3 regions of the Arvimicrobium flavum genome follow, and region 1 is predicted to be linked to each of the others. Evidence: predicted binding sites of a transcription regulator. Region 1 holds the regulator's gene; each other region holds the start of a gene.
What was found. The regulator HrcA, encoded in region 1, represses chaperone genes, less so after heat shock. The targets are predictions, from matches to a motif close to GTTAGCACTCNCNNNNNGNGAGTGCTAAC.

Region 2: groES (co-chaperone GroES) is a predicted target of HrcA. The motif match lies at 5,491-5,519, and genes of this name have one in related genera.
Region 3: PD284_RS23755 (co-chaperone GroES) is a predicted target of HrcA. The motif match lies at 976-1,004, and genes of this name have one in related genera.

The regions. Positions count from the first base shown of each region.
Region 1 is NZ_JAQGPN010000001.1:4,751,218-4,758,425, reverse strand. Features, by position in the region: gene PD284_RS22950 (pyrimidine 5'-nucleotidase) at 1-174, opposite strand, end outside; gene PD284_RS22945 (GGDEF domain-containing protein) at 325-1,086, shown strand; gene PD284_RS22940 (trimeric intracellular cation channel family protein) at 1,119-1,751, opposite strand; gene grpE (nucleotide exchange factor GrpE) at 1,875-2,462, opposite strand; gene hrcA (heat-inducible transcriptional repressor HrcA) at 2,633-3,703, opposite strand; gene rph (ribonuclease PH) at 3,866-4,582, shown strand; gene PD284_RS22920 (VOC family protein) at 4,704-5,114, shown strand; gene rdgB (RdgB/HAM1 family non-canonical purine NTP pyrophosphatase) at 5,115-5,762, shown strand; gene hemW (radical SAM family heme chaperone HemW) at 5,759-6,928, shown strand; gene PD284_RS22905 (EamA family transporter) at 6,974-7,208, shown strand, end outside.
Region 2 is NZ_JAQGPN010000001.1:4,246,210-4,253,417, forward strand. Features, by position in the region: gene PD284_RS20580 (CHASE2 domain-containing protein) at 1-1,484, opposite strand, end outside; gene PD284_RS20585 (OsmC family protein) at 1,900-2,307, shown strand; gene PD284_RS20590 (TRAP transporter substrate-binding protein) at 2,336-3,472, shown strand; gene PD284_RS20595 (TRAP transporter small permease) at 3,479-3,943, shown strand; gene PD284_RS20600 (TRAP transporter large permease) at 3,943-5,247, shown strand; gene groES (co-chaperone GroES) at 5,577-5,873, shown strand; gene groL (chaperonin GroEL) at 5,950-7,208, shown strand, end outside.
Region 3 is NZ_JAQGPN010000002.1:80,310-87,517, forward strand. Features, by position in the region: gene PD284_RS23740 (DUF982 domain-containing protein) at 1-195, shown strand, start outside; gene PD284_RS23745 (usg protein) at 179-457, opposite strand; gene PD284_RS23750 (hypothetical protein) at 482-820, opposite strand; gene PD284_RS23755 (co-chaperone GroES) at 1,159-1,473, shown strand; gene groL (chaperonin GroEL) at 1,532-3,160, shown strand; gene PD284_RS23765 (hypothetical protein) at 3,226-3,450, shown strand; gene PD284_RS23770 (DUF982 domain-containing protein) at 3,877-4,161, opposite strand; gene PD284_RS23775 (DUF982 domain-containing protein) at 4,183-4,488, opposite strand; gene PD284_RS23780 (hypothetical protein) at 5,034-5,303, shown strand; gene PD284_RS23785 (hypothetical protein) at 5,333-5,959, opposite strand; gene PD284_RS23790 (hypothetical protein) at 6,144-6,647, shown strand; gene PD284_RS23795 (Ros/MucR family transcriptional regulator) at 6,741-7,187, opposite strand.

The sequences.
Region 1 (7,208 bases):
CTGCAGCTTGCGCGCCTCGTCGCGCGGCAGCTTGAGCAGTTCCGACACATAGGCGGTCATCCTCACGTCGATCTGTGAGAACAGGTTCGTGTGGTGAGGATACAGCGTGTTGTCCAGGTCGAAGACCCAGGAGGTGATGTGCGCGAAGCGCGCGGCGTCCGGTGTGCTTGTCATGTCTGACCTACTAACCCAGGAAGCGCCGGACCGGAACTGCCGGGGCGCGGCGAAATGCCTCTCGGCGGCGGCTTCCCCTCTCATAGTTCGAGTTTTACGGAACGGCGAAACGGTATGTTTCGATCCGGCGGCGCATTGGGTGCGGCAGACATGATACGCATCCTCTTCAAAGCTACGCTGGCGACCCTCCTCTCCATCGCCGCTTCCCTCCTCGTCGCGATATCCATCGTCCCCGCCTTTGGCGGCGTAGTCGACGGAACGGCCTGGTTGATGTGCATCCTTTGCCCGATCTTCGTGGCATTTCCGGTAAGCGCATACACGTTCTGGCAGAGCGACCGGCTGAAGGTCGCCCTCGCAGCCCTTGCGGCGACGCACCAGGAACTGGCGGACACCCACGCCAAGCTGATGGAAAAGTCGCGTCGGGATCCGATGACGGGCTTTCTCAATCGCGAGACATTCTTCCAGGAGGTCGAGGCATGCCGCCGGCACGCGACGGCCGGCGCGTTGCTGCTGATCGACGCCGATCACTTCAAGTCGGTCAACGATCGTTTCGGCCATCTGGTCGGCGACGATGCGCTGCTCGAAATCTCGGCCGCGATCGAACGGGGCGTCCGCGCAGGGGACCTGATCGGCCGCATCGGCGGAGAGGAATTCGCCGTCCTGCTTCTCGGCGCCAGCGCGCGGGAGGCCACGCAGGTCGCCGAGCGCATCAGGAGGCAGGTCGAGGACATCCAGTTCTCGCCGGGCCAAGCCGGCGAGCTGCCGCTGACGGTCAGTATCGGCGGCACCGGGCTGTCGGCCAACGCGACGCTGAGCGACTTGATGCGCGCCGCCGACAAGCAGCTCTACGCCGCCAAGAAGAGCGGCCGCAACCGCGCCATCCTCGACACCGATGCCAAGGTGGCCGCCTGAGCCTACGGGCAGGCGGCGGACAAGCCGGTCCTTTAAGGGATGTCCTTGGGCGGCCGGCCTGGTCGGCTCTTGTAGACTGGAAGGCGCCAGTGGAACTTCAGCGCCCCGCCGCGCACCGCAAAGGCAACGATGAACCCCGCCACCGCGGAGAGGTTCATCGGCGCGCCGGCGATCTCGATGATGGTGTAGGTCGCAGCGCCGGCCAATGCGGCGGTGACGTAGATCTCGCGACTGAGGAGGACGGAGGGTTCGCTGGCCAGAAGATCGCGCAGCACGCCTCCGAAAGCGGCGGTCAGCATGCCGGTGATCATGGCGACCGGCGCCGAGCCCGTGATCGTCAGCCCCTTCTGCGCTCCCATCACCGAGAAGGCGGCGAGGCCCACGGCGTCGAGCCAGAGCAGCAGCTTGTAGCGCGACTCGACGCGGTGCGCGGAGAAGTAGACCATCAGCGTGACGGCCAGGCAGATCCATATGTAGTCGGTATTGCCGATCCAGAAGACCGGGACGCCGAGGATCAGATCGCGGACCGTGCCGCCGCCGGTCGCCGTGGCGCTGGCCAGGAACAGGAAGCCGATGATGTCGAGCTGCTTGCGCGACGCGGCAAGCGCGCCGGTGGCGGCGAACACCGCCACGCCGGCATAGTCGAGGATCTGGATGAGGAGCATGGGTCTAGGGGACTGAAAGAGTAGGGGAGTAGGGAGAAACAATATACCCTACCAGCCCGCCTGCAATCCGACGCCGGGCCAAGGCACTCGGAAACCTTGTTGCCCTACTCCCTTCTTCCCTTATTACGCGTCCTTTTCCGCCTGCTCGTTCACCGGTCCCGGCTCGGGCTTGGCGTCGTTGGCTGGCGCATGCTTGGGGCCGCCGCTCGACACGCCGACCATGGCCGGCCGCAGCACGCGCTCGCCGATCGAATAGCCGGGCTGGACGACCTGCAGCACGGTGCCCGTCGGAACCCCCGGGTTGGGGATCTCGAACATGGCCTGGTGGAAGTTCGGGTCGAACTTCTCGCCTTCCGGCGCAAGCTTCTTAACGCCGTGGCGCTCGAGCGCGGCCAGCATGGCACGTTCGGTGACCTCTACGCCCTCTACGAGCGCTGTCAGGCCCGCATCGTTTGCCTCGGCGGGCACGGCCTCGATGGCGCGGCGCAGATTGTCCGACACCGACAGCATGTCGCGCGCGAAATTGGCGATGGCGTAGGCGCGGGCGTCCTGGACGTCACGCGCCGTGCGGCGGCGAAGATTCTCCATTTCCGCGGCGGAGCGAAGCACGCGGTCCTTGAGCTCCTCGTTTTCCTTCATCAGGCGCGTCAGCACCTCGAAATCGCCTTCATCCGGCGCTTCGACGTTCACGGTCTCCGACGTATCCAGCATGTCTTCAACCGAGCCGTTTTCCTTGGGGATGTCGTTCATTGGATTTCCGTTGGTCTTGGGGGCCACGAAGTTGCGCCCGATATCGAGCTTCGGAGTCCAAAAATCAAGGCTCGAGGCGGCTTTGCCAGACGTCACGCGCCGGGCAGAGCGATGTGGACGCCTGAATGCAGCTAACGCAGCATCCGGCTGATCAGTTGCGCGGTATAGTCTACCATCGGCACGATGCGGGCATAGTTGAGCCGGGTCGGCCCGATGACGCCGAGCGCGCCCACGACGCGGGCATCCTTGTCGCGATAGGGCGCGACCACCAGCGACGAGCCGGACAGCGAGAACAGCTTGTTCTCAGAGCCGATGAAGATGCGCACGCCCGAGCCGCTTTCGGCAAGGTCGAGAAGCTGGATCAAACCGTCTTTCGTCTCCAGATCGTCGAACAGATGCTTGAGCAGTTCCAGATCGGCTTGCGCGGTCACGTTCTCGAGCAGGTTCGCGCGCCCGCGCACGATCAGCCGCGCCGGCAGGCCGCTTTCCGCGCCCGCCCAGATCGCCAGCCCTTTCTCGACCAGGGCCTGCGACAGCGTGTCGAGCGCTTGCCGCGTCTCGTCCTTCAGGCGCTCGATCTCCGTCCGCGCCTCGGCCAGCGTTCGCCCCCGGATGTGGGCGTTGAGGAAATTCGACGCTTCGTGCAACTGGGACGTGGTCACGCCGGGCGAAAGCTCGACCACACGGTTCTCCACGTCGCCGCTCTGCGACACCAGCACGGCCAGCGCCCGGGAGGGCTCCAGCTGGATGAACTCGATATGCTTGAGCGGCATCTCGTTCTTGGCGGTCAGCACCACCCCGGCGCCGCGCGACAGCCCGGAAAGCATCTGGCTGGCCTCGGTCAGCATGTGCTCTACCGAGGCGCCGCTGCCCGACGCCTTCATCTGAGCCTCGATGGCGCGCCGCTCCTCCTCGGTCAGGTCGCCAAGCTCCATGAAGGCGTCGACAAAGAAGCGCAGCCCCTTCTGGGTCGGCAGTCGCCCCGCCGAAATATGGGGTGCGTAGACGAGCCCGAGATGTTCGAGATCGCTCATCACGTTGCGCACGGTGGCCGGCGACAGCGTGGACGGCAGCAGCCGCGACAGGTTGCGCGAGCCGACCGGTTCGCCATCGCGCAGATACGAATCGACGATGCGGCGGAATATGTCTCGCGAGCGCAGGTCGAGCGTCTGCAGGGTCGGATCGGTGATCGGCTTGGTCATCGCAGCAAGGAACCTTCAGGCGTCAAGATATAGACCGCGCCGCGCCGAACTCAACATCACGCCCGGCCGTCTTGTGGCGACAGATGGCTTTTCCTTTGCGTAGGGCTCGCCCTGCCGGTAAAAGCCGGCCACGAATCCCGACCAGCGACAGCAGAGAGCCGAATGCGCCCCTCCAAACGCCAGCCCGACGAGATGCGGGCAATTTCCTTCGAACGCAACGTGTCCAAGCACGCCGAAGGCTCATGCCTCGTCAAGTTCGGCGACACGCACGTGCTCTGCACCGCGAGCCTCGAAGAAAAGGTGCCGAACTGGATGCGCAATTCCGGGCGGGGCTGGGTCACGGCCGAATACGGCATGCTGCCCCGCGCGACGGGCGATCGGATGCGGCGCGAGGCCTCGGCGGGCAAGCAGGGCGGCCGTACGCTCGAGATCCAGCGCCTGATCGGCCGCAGCCTGCGCGCCGTGGTGGACCTCCAGGCGCTGGGCGAGCGGCAGATCACGGTCGACTGCGATGTCATCCAGGCCGACGGCGGCACGCGCACCGCGGCCATCACCGGCGGCTGGGTGGCGCTTCACGACTGCCTGCGCTGGATGGAGGCGCGTCAGATGATCGCGGTTTCGAAAGTCCTGAAGGACCACGTGGCCGCCATTTCCTGCGGCATCCACAACGGCCGGCCGGTGATCGACCTCGACTATCTGGAGGATTCCTCGGCTGGCACGGACGCCAATTTCGTCATGACCGGCAAGGGCGGCATCGTGGAAGTCCAAGGAACGGCGGAAGGCGAGCCGTTCACCGAGGAGCAGTTCGGCGAGCTGATGTCCCTTGCCAGAAACGGCATCCGGCGGCTGGTCAGCCTCCAGCAGATGGCGGTCGGCTAAGGGAGTACCTTGCGATGTGGTCTTGCTCCCTCCCGTTCGGCCGCCTCGCGGCCGCCGGCTTTCCGCTGGTGGGAAGAGGGGGCGAGCATCGCAGTCGCGCCGAAAGCGCCAAGGTCCGCTCATGACCCCTTCCGCCGTCCTTGAAACCGCCCTCTACGTCACCGACCTTGTCGCGGCAGAGGCGTTTTACGCAGACGTGCTTGATCTCAGCCGAATTTCGGCGGTTCCGGGCCGTCACGCATTCTTCCGCTGCGGGCAGGGCGTCCTGCTTCTCTTCAACGCCGAGGCGACCAGGAACCCACCGCCGCCGGACGCCAAGCTGCCGGTGCCGCCGCATGGAACTGCCGGGCAAGGCCATCTCTGCTTCTCGGCCACGGCCGACGAGATCGGCCGCTGGAAGTCGCGGCTGGAATCACTCAACATCGCGATTGAAGCCGATTTCGAGTGGCCGAACGGCGGCCGTTCAATCTATTTCCGCGATCCATCCGGCAATTCGATCGAGTTCGCCGAACCGCGTATCTGGGGTCTTTGAATGCGTGATCTGAACGGGCAAACCCTGGTCGTTGCGAGCCACAACTCAGGCAAGCTGCGCGAATTCGCCGATCTGCTGGCGCCCTTCGGCATCGAAACGAAATCGGCGAAGGAGTTCGGCCTGCCCGAGCCCGAGGAGACAGGCACCACCTTCGAGCAGAATGCCTACATCAAGGCGTTCGCCGCCGCTCAGGCCACCGGCCTTCCGGCCATGTCGGACGATTCCGGCCTCGTCGTCGACGCCCTTGATGGCCAACCCGGCGTTTACACGGCCAACTGGGCTGAAAAGCCGGACGGCACGCGCGATTTCATGATGGCGATGGAGAAGACGGAAAAACTGCTTCAGGAGAAGGGCGCGACCGAGCCCGGGCAGCGCGCCGGCCGCTTCGTCGCCGTCATCTGCCTGGCCTGGCCCGACGGAGAGGCCGAGTATTTCCGTGGCGCTGCGGAGGGCCACCTCGTCTGGCCGCCGCGCGGCGAAAAAGGCTTTGGGTACGACCCGGTCTTCCTGCCGCTCGGCCACGTCCGCACTTTTGGCGAAATGAGCGCCGAGGAAAAGCACGGGTGGAAGCCGGGCCAGGCGGAAGCCCTTTCGCATCGCGCCCGCGCCTTCCAAAAGCTTGCGCGCGCGCGCCTCGGTTCGGCGTGAGGAGGATCGTTCCGATAGATCGGGATCCGGGCTTCGGGATCTACGTCCATTGGCCATTCTGCGCGGCCAAGTGCCCGTATTGCGACTTCAACAGCCATGTACGCCATCAGGGCGTCGACCAGGAGCGCTACGCCAAGGCGTTCATTGCCGAACTGGCCGACCGTCGCGAACGCACCGGCCCCCGCACCGTCACCAGCATCTTCATCGGCGGCGGCACGCCCTCGCTGATGAAGCCTGAAACGGTCGGCGCGATCCTGGAGGCCGTCGCCGCCAACTGGACCGTGCCCGACGGTATTGAGGTGACGCTCGAGGCCAACCCCTCTTCCGTGGAGGCCGAGCGCTTCCGCGGCTACCGTGCCGCCGGCGTCAACCGCGTTTCGTTGGGTGTCCAGGCGCTCAACGATGCGGACCTGCGCTTTCTCGGCCGCCTGCACAATGTGGAGGAGGCGTTGAAGGCGATCGGGCTGGCCCGCGAGATATTCCCGCGGCTCTCCTTCGACCTCATCTACGCGCGCCCCGGCCAGACCTGCGACGCCTGGGCGGCCGAACTGGAAACCGCCATCGGCTACGCCGTCGACCACCTCTCGCTCTACCAGCTCACCATCGAGGAGGGCACGCGCTTCCACGCCCTCCACGCGGCCGGAAAATTCGTCCTCCCGGACGCCGAGGCGGCGGCCGATCTCTATGAGATGACGCAGGAGGTCACTGCCGCCCACGGCCTGCCCGCCTACGAGATCTCGAACCATGCGAAGCCGGGCTGCGAGAGCCGCCACAACCTGACCTACTGGCGCTACGGCGAATATGTCGGAGTCGGGCCCGGCGCCCACGGCCGCTACGTCGAGGGTGGCAAAAGGGTGGTCACCTTCACCGAAAAGTTCCCTGAAGCGTGGCTCAATCTCGTCGAATCAAAGGGCCAGGGCCTGACCGGCGGCGAAGTGCTGACGCGCTCGGAAGAGGCCGACGAGTTCCTGATGATGGGGCTGAGGCTGGTCGAAGGCATCGACCTGACGCGCTACGAGGCGCTGTCGGGCCAGTTGCTGTCGTCGCGCCGCATGGCGATCCTCCAGGAAGAAGGCCTGATCGCGCCGGTCGGCAATTCCGGCCTGCGCGCCACCGCCGCCGGCATGGTGGTGCTCGACGCGCTTGTGGCAGACCTTGCGCGGTAGGCAGCCGAGCGCGAGTGTATTGCTTTCACCATAGAGGGGCGTCGCTTGGCCGATTTAACGTCATCATGGCTGTTCTGGGCGCTGCTGTCGGCGATTTTCGCGGCCCTGACGGCGATTTTCGCCAAGGTAGGCGTCCACGACATCGATTCCGACTATGCGACCCTGATCCGCACCGTCGTGATCTTTGGGGTGCTGGCGGCGTTGCTCGCGGCAACCGGCCGGCTGCAGGTCCCGACCGCGATCCCGGGCAACACCTACCTGTTCCTCGTCCTGTCCGGGC
Region 2 (7,208 bases), 510 kb from region 1:
AGCAGCGTGTTCAGGAAAGCGACGACCGCGATCGGCGGCAGCCGCTCGCTGATCTCGGTGAAGTTGCGCACGTCGACGAACATCACGGTGAGTTCGCGATCGTCTCCGCCCAGCCGCAGCGCGTCGCGCGTGTGCTCGATGCGGTAGAGCAGCGACGGCGACAGATACTGGCCGAAGGCGCGGCGGATCTCGCGGCGCTGCCGGTCCGTCACCAGGAAACGGTAGGATGTGGCCGAGAAGTGTGTGATCGTCCCGGCGACGATCGGAGCCAAGGGGTCGAACAGCATCCCCGCATAGGCGTAGGCGAGCCATGATGCGACCAGGGCAAGGCCCGTGATCAGCAGGCCGCAGGCCAGTGCAATGGCCGGGCTGACGAAGATGGTGAGCAACACCAGCAGCGAGCCGGTCGCGGCAATCGCGAATATCTCCAGGCCGTTCGCCCAGTCCGGGCGGGACAGGAAGTTGCCTGAGAGTATCTGTTCCACCGTCTGTGCGTGGATGGAGACGCCGGGCACGTTCTGGCCGAGCGCGGTGGTGCGGATGTCCTGCAATCCCGCCGCGGAAGTGCCGACGAAGACGATGCTGCCCTCGATCGCAGTCCGCGCCGCATCCGAAGGACCGTTCGGAGCGAGCACGTCCCTGGCCGACACATATCGCTCCGCCCTGTCCGGGCTGACGTAGAGCCAGAGTTCGCCGGTCGACGTGACCGGGATGACGAACTCGCCATTCTTCACGAAGGTAATGGTGTCCGGCACGTCAGTCGCGCCGCCCAGCAGGTAGGTGGACGCGCCCTGCGCCACCCTGAGCGCCTCGAGCGCAAGATTGGGGTAGAGCTGCTCGCCGTCGCTCAGGAACAGCGGGACCGTTCGCACCATGGCCGACGATCTGCCGGGATTGAGGCTGATATGGCCGAGGCCGGCCGCGCCCTCTTCCAGCCTCGGGCGCAGCGGCGTTGCGCCGACGAGACGTGGCGGCGCCGCCGCCGGGCTCTCCCCCGTATAGGCGATGCCGGCCTTCACCTGGGGCTTGTAGACGCCTTCGTTGGAAAGGCCGAAACCGAACACGACGGGTTTGCCGACGATCGCGTCCGCGAAGATCTCGTCGTTGTCGGGAAGCTGCTGCAGGATCGAGGGGTCGATGCCGGGCACGTCGCGCACGACGTTGCGCGGCGACAAGCGGTCTGGCTCGGCAAACAGGATGTCGAAGGCGATCGCCGACGCGCCCATGTCGGTCAGACGTTCGACCAGGGTTGCCATGCGGTCCCGCGGCCACGGCCACTGGCCGAACTGTTTCAGCGAGGCCTCGTCGATGTCGACGACGCGGACCGGCATATCCTCGAACGGACGCGGCGCGATGCGCTGATACTCATCGAAGGTGGCCTCGCGCACCAGCTTCAGCGGTTCAGGATCGCCCGCGCGCAGGACGGTGAGCCCCGCCACGATGAGCAAACCGATGACGACGCCAAACAGCTGGGCGCGTGTCATGGCTGCGGCATCACGCTTTTCATACAGTCATTCCCAAGACAACTTGTTGCCAGGAAAGAATGATCGGCCCGTCCTTGACGGTGCGGCATGGTACGCTGCCCTTTTCCCCGAGCCTATGCAATCGGGAACATTGCAACGAATGGCTAGCAGGCGGGCGCCGAGCGTCAACGCCCTGAAACCTTTGCTTGCAGCTAGCCGCTCAGCCACTCCGCCCGTCACAAGCGGGCCAAGTCGGTAGAGCGAGAGATTCTACGTTTCGACAGGAACACGAAAATCAGTTCCTTCTGGACCTTCCGGGAACTTGCTAGTCGAGGGCTGTTCGACGGACGCTTGAATCGTTTGACAACAGGCGGACATTGTATTGATTCCTAAAGAAGCGCGGCCGGCGGGCGCCGCGCGTGCGACCGGGGGGTCCATGGCAGTCAGATCAGCGAAAGTTCAGGCGTCCAGCGATAGCGCGGCGCTGTGCAAGGTCGTCAACGATCGCGCCCAGAGCATCGACGCCGTGTTTTCCCCGTCGGCTCCCGGCTTCACCCCGCTGGAACTGCAGGCCGCGGCCCTTGCGGCTTGCATCGCGGCGAGCGTGCGCATCGCAGCGCGAAACAAAGGCCTCGATCGCCTCGGTTCGCTGGACGTGGAGGTCGAGGCGATCAAGGCCGAGGACCAGCCCTCGCGGCTCGGGACGTTCGTGGCGAGCGTCCGCTTCCGCGACGAAATCGACGAAGCCGTCAAGCGCGATCTCGTCGAAGCCGCCGAACACATCTGCACCATCAGCAACACGCTGCGAGCCGGTGACACCATCATCGTCGGCAAGCACGACTGACCCTACCTGTCCATTCTGGAGAGATTTGATGAAACGCATTCTGATGACGATCGCGCTATCCCTTCTGGCCGCTCCCGCCAGCGCCTTTACCGTCGAGGACTGGCTGACGCACAAGGCTCCCGAGGCCGAACCGAAGATGGAATATTCCGGTGATCCGGTATCGCTGAAGTTCTCGTCGCCGAATCCGGCTGCATCACTGGTCCCCTCCGTGTGGAGCAGGGGTTTTACCTGGCTCAAGGAAGCGACCGGCGGCAAGCTGGCGATCGAGGAGTTTCACGGCGGTACGCTGCACGCCGCCCCCGACGGATGGCGCGCGGTGCGCAACCGCGTCACCGACTATGCCGCCTGCTACACGTCCTATGAAGGCAGCGGCTTTACCCTGCACAAGGCTTTCGAGCTGCCTTTCGTCACCCCGTCGAACCCGGTCGTAGCGACGCGCATCATCCAGGAGCTTGCGCCGAAGTATTTCGTGCCGGAGTGGGAAGAGCGCGGGGTGCTCTACGGCTACACGGTCATCGCCGGCGTCTCCGACATCATGAGCAAGAAGCCGATCCGCACTCCGGAGGACCTGCGCGGACTGCGCGTCATTGCCCAGGGCTTTCCACCGGAAGCCGCCGAAGCGCTCGGCATCACGACGCTCAACATCCCCTTCCCCGAAATCTACACCGCCTTTCAGCAGGGCGTCGCCGACGCCGTGATCTGGGTCGACCCCGGCTTCGTACCGTTCAAGATCTACGAGCTGGCCAAGTACCATACGTCCCTCGGCCTCACCGCCCAGCACATCGACACCTGCATCAACCGCGACGCCTATGCGGACCTGCCGGCTGAACTGAAGCCGGTGTTCGCGCAGTTCCAGCAGAACATCGCCCATGCGGTCAGCCAGCGCCTCGGTGTCGAGTTCCGCCAGCAGGCGCTCAAGACCTACACCGACAACGGCGTCGAACTGATCCAGCCGAACGACCAGGAGAAGCAGGCCTGGCGCACGGTGCTGCAGCCGGTGCTCGACAAGTGGATCGAAACCAACGAGGCGGCCGGACTTCCCGCCAAGGCACTTATCGAGGACGTCCGCCGGCTTGAGGCCCAATACGGAGACGCCAGCGCGGAGAAGATCTTCGAGCTCACCGTGCAATCGCCCGTCAACGGGCTGCTGCCTGCCGCGAACTGAGGTTCCATGCGCCGTCTCATCGCAGCCTTCGACGGCTGGGTCGTCTATCTCCTGCTGCCGGCGCTGGTGCTGTTGGTGTCGGCGGATGTCGTGCTTCGCTATTTCCTCAACATTCCGCTGCGCTGGGGAAACGACGTCAAGGAATTGATGCTGCTCGTCATCGTCGTGGCCGGCCTCCCGATGGTCAGCCTCGAAGATCAGCACATCCGCGTCGGCCTGCTTGACCGCTTCTTCCAGGGTCGGATCGGACGGCTGTGGACGGTGGCGCGCCACGCGCTCACCGGCCTGGCGGCCCTGGCCGTCGCCTACGCCGCAGTGCGGCTGGCGATGGACATGTCGAAATACGGGGACGGCGCCGAAATGATAGACATCCCCTTCTGGCCGTTCGCCGCCTTCGTTGCGGCTGCCGCCCTCGTGTCGTGCGTTGCGGAATTCATCCGCGCCGCGGACTCCCTGCGCAGGACACCCTGATGGAACCCCTCACACTCGGCATCGTCGTGATGGCGGCCATGCTGGTCGTCGTCGTCATCGGAATGCCGATCGGCTATGCGCTGCTCGGCGCCGGCGTGATCGGCTATGCGGTGCTGTCGGGGCCTTCCCAGGCGTTGACGCAGATCGGGCTTGTCCTCTGGGACAATGGTACCAACTTCCTGTTCATCGCCGTCCCGCTCTTCATCCTGATGGGCCAGATTATCTTCCACTCCGGCCTGGCCGAAGACATCTTCGCGCTGGCGCAGCGCGGGACACGCAGGCTGCCCGGCGGCCTCGGCGTCTCCACCATCCTCGCCTCCGCCGGCTTTGGCGCGGTGACAGGCTCCAGCGTGGCCGCCGTCGCCACCATGGGCAACATCGCCGTGCCACAGATGATCAAGCACGGCTATTCCGACAAGCTGGCCGCCGCGTCCGTCGCCAGCGCCGCAACGCTCGCAATCATCATCCCGCCGAGCATCCCGCTGGTCATCTACGGCGTCTGGAGCGAAACCTCCATCGGCGCGCTGTTCATCGCCGGGATCGTTCCCGGCATCGTGCTGACGATTTTCTACGCGCTGACGGTGATGGTGCAACGCCGCCAATACCCGCCGACGTCCGCCATCGTCGACAGGCTGAAGCAGGAAGACATGCCAATGTCGCGCCTGCTTGTGGCGGCGCTGTCGATCGCGCTGATCTTCTTGCTCGTGATCGGCGGCATCTATGTCGGCATCTTCACGCCGACCGAAGCATCGGGCGTCGGCGTGCTTGGCGTCTTCGTCATTTCCGTCGTGGCTCGGCGGCTGACGGCTGAGGCCCTACGCGCCGCGCTGAAGGAAACTGTCCGCACCACCGCCGCCATATTCCTCATCCTCACCGGCGGCGTCATCCTCTCGCGCTTCCTGGTGCAGACGCGCCTGACCGATGCGGTGGTGAGCCTGGTCGCAGGTCTCGACGCTTCGCCGCAGGCGATCCTGATCGCGCTCGCACTCATGTATCTGCTGCTCGGCGCCATCATGGACACTTTCGGCATGCTCATCCTGACGCTGCCCCTGGTGCTGCCGATCACGATTGCGATCGGCTACGATCCCATCTGGACCGGCATCTACCTGACCGTGCTCATGGAAATCGCCATGTTGACGCCGCCGATCGGGTTGAACGTCTTCGTGCTGGAGAGAGTGACCGGCGTTCCGGCGCAGCGGGTCTTCGCCGGGGTCTGGCCCTTCGTCGCCGCCTCGCTGCTGCTCGTGCTGATCCTGATCTACTTCCCTGCGCTGGCGACCTGGCTGCCGCAGACCATGCAGTAGGCCAGCCTTTTGCCGCCAGGCGTCAAGGCTGCGGACGGGCGGCGTTCTTCGAGGGAGGGGTGCGTCTAGCAGTCGCCGCGGGCTTCTGCATCGGGCTATTTGAAATGCCTGGCACGGCTTCCTACCTGAACGGATCCGCGAAAATCCATCCAGCTCTCCGCAGTTCGAAACCGGGGAAAATTCCCCCCGCCGCGACTGCCGTCTCCTTGACAGAAATCCCCCTACCAACTATCTCAGCGCGGCGTTAGCACTCTCCCTGCGTGAGTGCTAACGGCCGGGCTCCGCCCGGCGCAAACGAATTTCATCATCCGCTTCGAGGATACTCCAAAATGGCAAAGACGAAGTTCCGCCCGCTTCATGACCGTGTGGTCGTCCGTCGGGTCGAATCCGAAGAGAAGACCAAAGGTGGGATCATCATCCCGGACACCGCCAAGGAGAAGCCGCAGGAAGGCGAGATCATCGCCGTCGGCTCCGGCGCCCGTGACGAGAACGGCAAGATCGTCCCGCTGGACGTCAAAGCCGGCGACCGCATCCTGTTCGGCAAGTGGTCGGGCACCGAAGTGAAGCTCGATGGCGAAGACCTTCTGATCATGAAGGAATCCGACATCATGGGCATCATCGGCTGAGCCGAAGACGCTTTCCTCAACAATCCGACATCCGGGCCGCGGATAAATCCCAGGCCCAGCCCAGGAGCTAGGAAATATGGCTGCTAAAGACGTAAAATTCTCCCGCGACGCCCGCGAGCGCATGCTGAACGGCGTCAACATCCTCGCCGACGCGGTGAAGGTCACGCTCGGCCCGAAGGGTCGTAACGTCGTCATCGACAAGTCGTTCGGCGCCCCGCGCATCACCAAGGACGGCGTCACCGTCGCCAAGGAGATCGAGCTCGCCGACAAGTTCGAGAACATGGGCGCCCAGCTCGTTCGCGAAGTCGCTTCGAAGACCAACGACATCGCCGGCGACGGCACCACCACCGCGACCGTCCTGACCCAGGCAATCGTGCAGGAAGGCCACAAGTCGGTTGCCGCCGGCATGAACCCGATGGACCTGAAGCGCGGTATCGACCTCGCCGTTTCGGAAGTCATCGCGGCTCTCTCGAAGTCCGCCAAGAAGATCAAGACCTCCGACGAAGTCGCGCAGGTCGGCACCATCTCGGCCAACGGCGACGAGTCGGTCGGCAAGATGATCGCCGAGGCGATGCAGAAGGTCGGCAACGAGGGCGTCATCACCGTCGAGGAAGCCAAGACCGCCGAGACCGAGCTTGAAGTCGTCGAGGGCATGCAGTTCGACCGCGGCTACCTGTCGCCGTACTTCATCACCAACCCCGAGAAGATGGTTGCCGAGCTCGAGGACGCCTACATCCTCCTCCACGAGAAGAAGCTCTCCAACCTCCAGGCCATGCTGCCGGTCCTCGAAGCCGTCGTGCAGACCTCCAAGCCGCTCCTCATCATCTCGGAAGACGTCGAAGGCGAGGCTCTGGCCACGCTCGTCGTCAACAAGCTGCGTGGCGGCCTGAAGATCGCCGCCGTCAAGGCTCCGGGCTTCGGCGACCGCCGCAAGGCCATGCTCGAGGATCTCGCCATCCTGACGGGCGGCCAGGTGATCTCGGAAGACCTCGGCATCAAGCTCGAGAACGTCGGCCTCAACATGCTCGGCCGCGCCAAGCGGGTGTCGATCTCCAAGGAGAACACCACCATCGTCGACGGCGCCGGCAAGAAGTCCGAGATCCAGGGCCGCGTCGCCCAGATCAAGTCGCAGATCGAGGAGACCACCTCGGACTACGACAAGGAGAAGCTGCAGGAGCGTCTGGCCAAGCTCGCTGGCGGCGTCGCGGTGATCCGCGTCGGCGGCGCGACCGAGGTCGAGGTCAAGGAGAAGAAGGACCGCGTTGACGACGCCCTCAACGCGACCCGCGCGGCCGTCGAGGAAGGCATCGTCCCGGGCGGCGGCGTCGCCCTGCT
Region 3 (7,208 bases), on a different contig from region 1:
AGCTGGCGCGCGGCGGAACGCGCCTGCCGCGATGCGCTCGACGGATGGCGCAGCGCGCGCGACGCGCGCAAGGCGTTTCTCAAGGCAGCGAGACGGGCCGGACTGGTGTCGTCGAAAGTACTGTCTCGCAAGTCGAACCCGGCACCGTTAATCGGCGGCCTGCGGCCCGACATGAGCTTCAGTGGATGGCAATGACGCCGTCGACGGCGCGCCATTCCGACGGCTCGATGAGACGATGGTGGGCGACGCGCACGGAGTGCAGCGCGCCCTCCAGTTCGCGCTTCCAGTAGCCGAGGAATCCCTTCAATTCCGGAAAATGCGGTGCCAGATCGTATTCCTGCCAGACATAGAGTTGCAGCAGGCTCGGGTGGTCGGGAAGATGATAGTGGATTTCGGCCGTGGTCAGGCCGTAGCCCTCCATCTGCAGGCGGAATTCCCGGCTGACCGCAGTGACCATATGCGTCTCCTCTGCCTTGGGTCTTCATGCATCCAGACGGTCGAAACTGGGCCGTCGATCACCCGAACGCGATGGGACAGCCGCCTTGTCGAGCCGACATAGCGCGTCCATGATCTGGTCGAAGGAGACCGGCTGTCCGGCCCCCGGCGGTGGGCGCAGCGCCGGAACGGATTCCGCCGCGCAGGCATCCGAGGCCCAGGACGAAAGGATCGCGCGCTTCTCCTGAATATCGAGCGTGTCGTCCTTCAGCACGTCATCAGGATGCCTGAAATGCTTCGCCGGCGACAGCAGTCGGTCAAGCGCGAGATCGGATGTTTCGGGAACAAGAGAAGGAATGATCGGCGAGAGCGTTTGTCGGTCCATCTTGGTCCTCCGTCTTTCCAAAAAGCTCCTTTGTGCAGGCTTCGGTTTCACCGCCCCGCCTGCGGCATGGGTTCGGATAATCTTGTTCGACCGGGCGGAAAATTCAAGCGGGAAATGCACGGGCCTCGATCCGATTAGTCGTATGTTTTCATCGCTCTAGCACTTCATCGGTGCGAGTGCCAAAAAATTTTGCCGGGCCTCTTGAAACCGGAAAATCGCAAAATTAGCTCGATATGCGTACGCGATGCCATAAGGGTCGCGGCGCCCCACATCGGCCCTATATTGCCGGTCCGGTGTGGAGGAACCTCAAAAATCTGTTTGTCCTGAAGGAGAACGATATGACGTTCCGTCCATTGCACGACCGTGTCCTGGTCCGCCGCATCGAGGTCGACGAAAAAACGGCCGGCGGGATCATCATTCCCGATACCGCCAAGGAAAAGCCGCAGGAGGGCGAGGTCATTGCCGTCGGCCCCGGCGCGCGCGACGAGGCCGGCAAGCTCGTGGAACTCGACGTCAAGGCCGGCGACCGCATCCTGTTCGGCAAATGGTCCGGCACCGAAATCAAGCTGAACGGCGAGGACCTGCTCATCATGAAGGAAAGCGACGTGATGGGCGTGATCGAAAATGCCACGACGCTGAAGAAAGCGGCCTGACCGGCGCGAACCCATTATCAACCAGTCAACGAAAGCTGCCTATCAAAGGAGTGATCCAATGGCTGCCAAGGAAGTGAAGTTCCATTCCGACGCGCGCGAGCGCATGCTGCGCGGCGTCGACATTCTCGCCAATGCCGTGAAGGTGACGCTTGGCCCCAAGGGCCGGAACGTCGTCATCGACAAGTCGTTCGGCGCGCCCCGCATCACCAAGGACGGCGTCACCGTCGCCAAGGAGATCGAGCTTGAGGACAAGTTCGAGAACATGGGCGCTCAAATGGTGCGCGAGGTCGCCTCCAAGACCAACGACCTTGCCGGCGACGGCACCACGACCGCAACCGTTCTCGCCCAGGCCATCGTCCGGGAAGGGGCCAAGGCCGTCGCCTCCGGCATGAACCCGATGGACCTGAAGCGCGGCATCGACAAGGCGGTCGACGCCGTGGTGGCCGAGCTGAAGGCCAATGCCCGCAAGATCACGAAGAACGACGAGATCGCCCAGGTCGGAACCATCTCGGCCAACGGCGATGCCGAGATCGGGCGTTTCCTGGCCGAGGCGATGCAGAAGGTCGGCAACGAGGGCGTCATCACCGTCGAGGAGGCCAAGACCGCCGACACCGAGCTGGAAGTCGTCGAAGGCATGCAGTTCGACCGCGGCTATCTCAGCCCGTACTTCATCACCAACCAGGACAAGATGCGCGTCGAACTGGAAGAGCCTTATTTGCTCATCCACGAGAAGAAGCTCGGCAATCTCCAGGCCATGCTTCCCGTGCTCGAGGCCGTGGTGCAGTCGGGCAAGCCGCTGCTCATCATCGCCGAGGATGTCGAGGGCGAAGCGCTGGCCACGCTGGTCGTCAACAAGCTGCGCGGCGGCCTCAAGGTTGCCGCCGTCAAGGCGCCCGGCTTCGGCGATCGCCGCAAGGCGATGCTGGAGGACATCGCCATCCTCACTGGCGGTACGGCGATCAGCGAGGATCTCGGCATCAAGCTGGAGAACGTCACGCTCAACATGCTCGGCCGCGCCAAGAAGGTGGTGATCGAGAAGGAGAATACTACCATCGTCGACGGTGCCGGCCGCAAGGAAGAAATCCAGGGTCGTGTTGCGCAGATCAAGGCCCAGATCGAGGAGACCAACTCCGACTACGACCGCGAGAAGCTGCAGGAGCGGCTCGCTAAGCTGGCCGGCGGCGTTGCCGTCATCCGCGTAGGCGGCGCGACCGAGGTCGAGGTCAAGGAAAAGAAGGACCGCGTCGACGACGCGCTGCACGCCACCCGTGCCGCGGTCGAGGAAGGCATCCTGCCGGGCGGCGGCGTCGCGCTGCTGAGGGCGGTCAAGGCACTCGACACGCTTGCGGCCGACAACGTCGACCAGAATTACGGCATCGACATCGTCCGCCGCGCCATCGAGGCCCCTGCCCGGCAGATCGCCGAGAACGCCGGCGCGGAAGGCTCGATCATCGTCGGCAAGCTGCGCGAGAAGACCGACTTTGCCTGGGGCTGGAACGCCCAGACCGGCGAATATGGCGACCTCTACAAGCAGGGCGTCATCGATCCCGCCAAGGTCGTGCGCACCGCGCTGCAGGACGCCGCTTCAGTCGCTGGCCTGCTGGTCACCACCGAGGCGATGGTGGCCGAAAAGCCGAAGAAGGAAACCGCGCCCGCGCTGCCTGCCGGCGCTGGCATGGACTTCTGACGTCCTGACAAACGGCCCGCTCCCGCTGTCGGGAGCGGGCTTTTCGTAGATAGCCCGGGGGTGCCATGAACAAGATGACCAGCGTCGGACCCGTTCCGACGCCGACCCATTCGCCGAGCGAGTTCCTCGCCTATGAAACGGAGTGCCGCAGCGCCTTGAAGCCGCTGCTGACGGGCCTGCTGGACATGGCCGAATCCGCTGGCTGGAACCGACGCACCGCGGCGTCGACGCTGATGTTCCTCGCGGCGCAACATGTGTCTGCGGTATCGCAAGCATCCAAGGCGGGATGAAACTAGATCGGTTCTCGCCGATTACACTCGGGGATGGAAGGCAACGCTCCTGACGAGGAGGGCGTAATGCCTTTTTGTTTTTCAAAGGGGGCAATCGAGGGCCGGAACGATGCAGCAATACCTGGATCACAAACTCGAATGTCCCTGTTGCGGCACGATCCGATTGCGCATTCCCGTCGGTGTCACCGACTCCACCGAAATCAAATGCGATGACTGCGGCCTGCGTCTGGGAAGCCGGGCGAGCTACAGGACGACTTTGCAAAGCAAGGCGGCCATGACGGTGTCTTTTGGCTGTCAAGAGGCAGGATCAAACGGATCGACTGAAAGACTCGCCCACCGCATTATCACCGAGGCAACGTTCTGGACGCGCGTTCCGTAAGAGAGGGAGCGGCGGCAGCATAGCCGCCGCCCTGGGTCGCTTGTTGATTAGACGCGCAACGGTTTCTCTGTGTTTCTGATGGACGGTATCATCCCGTCTTCGACTAGGATGTCTTTCTTCCTGGCGAACTGCACGAGAATGCCGCGCGCGGTCTCTGCGTCGATCTCGCCGGCTAGTGCTGCTTTACAGGCGCGGATCACCGCCCTTTGCTCCGGGCTGTTTCCACACCAGTCTACGACGAACTGGTAGGCATCCACGACGGAGTTCAGCTGGCGCGGAAAGCCAAGCCCGACCCACACCCGCACAGGCTTTTCGAAAGGCTGGGAAAGCATCGCTTCCTCCCTCCGAAACGGTCAGGTGGCGACACCGCCAATCTCGCCGGTTTTCGCCCCGGCCGTCCAGGGCATCGCCGCAGAGACATCCTCGAGGATTTTCGCCGAACGGGCAAAGCCGACAAACGCATCGCGCGCTGCCTTCAGCGGGACAAGGCCATCGAACGCGCGATGGCACGCCCGTGTCGCCGTTTCATAGATCACGCCGCGGCGGTGCTTGGGCCACTCGTGGAGAAAGTCGCAGGCATCCTCAAGACAGGCGATCTCCTGGATGAGGCCCTCCGTGGCCCTCACGAATACGGGACTTTCGAATGTTCTCTCGCTCATTGAAACCTCCAATGGTTGAACGATTTCAGCTGGTTGAGGTTGATCACCCCGGCAATTGGCGGTGACCAAAGGAAATATGTGAAGGCCGATTTTCGGCGTCAAGATCATGCGAGGACGGTCGGACACAATTGACAGGCGGGTCGCGGCACTTGCGATCAATCAGCTGTTGGCAGTGATGTCAGCGTCCGGATACGATCAGACCAAGTCGGCTTATCGCAAACCGAAGCACGTGTTTCAGCCACGCGCCTCATTGCACTCCGGTACGGGGCGCGACATGCGTACCGGTATGGTCCAGCCGGCGCTTACGCTTCGCCGGCGCGCTCGCCCCCGTTCTTTCCAACCTATCGCCCGCTGAAGCCTGGAGAATCGAGGCGCTGGCGCACCTACTCTATTCGGGCTCCGCCTGGGAGGTCCTGAAGGATTACGGCGGTCTCAACGGTGCCCAAGCCGGAGAGGCCGCCTCTTGAGCGCTCGATACGATCTTGTCCGCGGTCGCCTCGGGTTCAATGCCGCGGGCATGACATGGAAAGCCAAGGAGAATGGCAATGAGCATAAATGTCACCATCATGCATGAAGGCGAGACCCGCTGGGTCGTCGCCGACCGCATCCGCTTCCTGGGCGGTCTTGCCGATTTTGCGATGTCTGCTTCTGGGCAGAGGCAAAGTTTGTCTCTATGGCCGACATTGGGGGGCGCGTTGCCGCCGAAGCTCGTTCACTCGGTGGAGGTCAGCTTTCTCGACGGAGCCGTCCGAAACCTTCCCGACCGCTTCCCACCACTTCTCCGCGTTGGCGGACATCGCCAGATTGGCGCTTGACGATCAGGTACCGATTACAGAAGGGATCGTCACCTCTGGCCGAAACCCGCGGCGCGGGGTTCGGGGCGCCGCAGGCGCCTAGAGCCCGGCCCGGCGCAGGCCGGGCGCGCCCCTGTCCATGGGGGAGACGAAAGCTGGAAAAGACAGAGGAGGGCCCGGCCAGGACGCCGGCGGGTTACGGACGCGGCGCCGGCGGCGACGGCTGTTTGCCCTGCTTGGCCTTGGCGGCTGCCTCCAACCTGTCGAAAAGGGGCGCCGTCGTGGGCGATGAGGCGTTCGGTGACGTCGCGCAGCAGCTGTTCGCGGTTGCGCGGTCCCTCAAGGACGGCCGAGACCTCGGCCATATCGTCGAGAGCCGATATGGTTCCGAGCGTGATCATCGCTGCGCGGACTTTGGGATAGTTCTGGAGCAGGGGGGAGGCATGCGGCGGGAGTTGCTCCTGGATGCCCGTCTCAATGTACGGCCTCAATGTTTCGCGCAGGAGGTGAAACCGGGCCTCGTAGCCGGGATCCTTGCGCAGCGCCTGCACAAAGGCGGCGTGGGGGATCTCCTTGTCGAGAACCATTTGCTCGACGATTTGGTCTTCTGTCATCAGGAAGCTCAGGAGCGCGAAGGTGCGTTTGAGCTCACTGGCGTCGGGTGTGTTGTTGTCCATAATTGCTCCGTTGTTAAGGTTTTATGGACAAGTGCTAGCATGGGCGCGCGAGCGCGTACTATTTCAATAAGTTTAATAAAGTTTCAATTTTGGCTATACTTTCTCAATTTGCTGGCTTTTCGGCCACAAGCTGCGCTATTCAGCATATGATTACATAATATTTGGAGGATACTACATGCCAATGTTGTCGAAACTTTCGCTCTGCGCAGCCTTTCTGGCGGCGGCACCGCTGTCTGCGGCCATTGCGCAGACGTCGTCGAAGGAGATCATTGCCGTCAGCTGCGGCAAGCTGGACACGGTGCTCGACATCGGGACCTGCCTGCAGGGCGCTGTCGCGGCTGGCGATACTGTGAGAGGTTTGCTGCCGCCGGGGATCATGGTGGATCGCAGGGTGGTCGAGGCGGCGCGAGCCAGTGCCGCGTGCGTGGGGTTCAAGCAGAGTGCTGCAGCCGTTCTCGGTGAGATCGGCACGGAATCCGATATGAGCGCGGCCGTCACATCGGCGCTGAAGACGGCACTTGCTGATCTGCTGGAGGACACGGCCGATTGCAACATGGAGATCGGGAAAGCCTTTGAAGGCGCAGCGTCCGCGGTGAATGTCGACGTTTCCAAAGCCATGGAAGAGGCGGCGGCGGTCAGCCGGGAGTTGAAGCTCGTGGCCGGCAAAGCGCGTGGCCCGGCCCCCTGATATCGTCGCAAAACGCGGCTGCCGCCGTCCTTTTGTGGGGCGGGGCAAGCCGTGTGGGTTGTCAGGGCGTGGCGGCGCGGGGCGGCACGGGGGTCAGGGCGTTTTCTTGCGGGCCGGTTTGGCGGGCTGCGGGGCCTTCTTGCGGTTGCGGCCGAGGCCCATCTTCTTGGCGAGCGCGGAGCGGGCCGCCGCATAGGCGGGGGCGACCATCGGGTAATCGGCGGGCAGGTTCCATTTGGCGCGGTATTGGTCCGGCGTCATGTTGTGGTGGGTCATCAGGTGGCGTTTCAGCGACTTGAACTGTTTGCCGTCCTCGAGACAGACAATGTAGTCGTCGTGCACCGATCGTTTTGGATTGACGGCTGGCTTTAGAGGCTCGTCCGCGGATGCCGGCCCGGGGTTCGCCAGCTGCGACATGGACAGGTGGACCTGGGCGATGAGGGCGGCCAGTTCCGAGGCCGGCACGGGGTTGTTGGAAACATAGGCCGAGGTAACGTCGGCCGTCAGTTCGAGGAGTTGCTGGGTGTTGTTGTCGATCATGGCAATCTCTTGATGGCAATA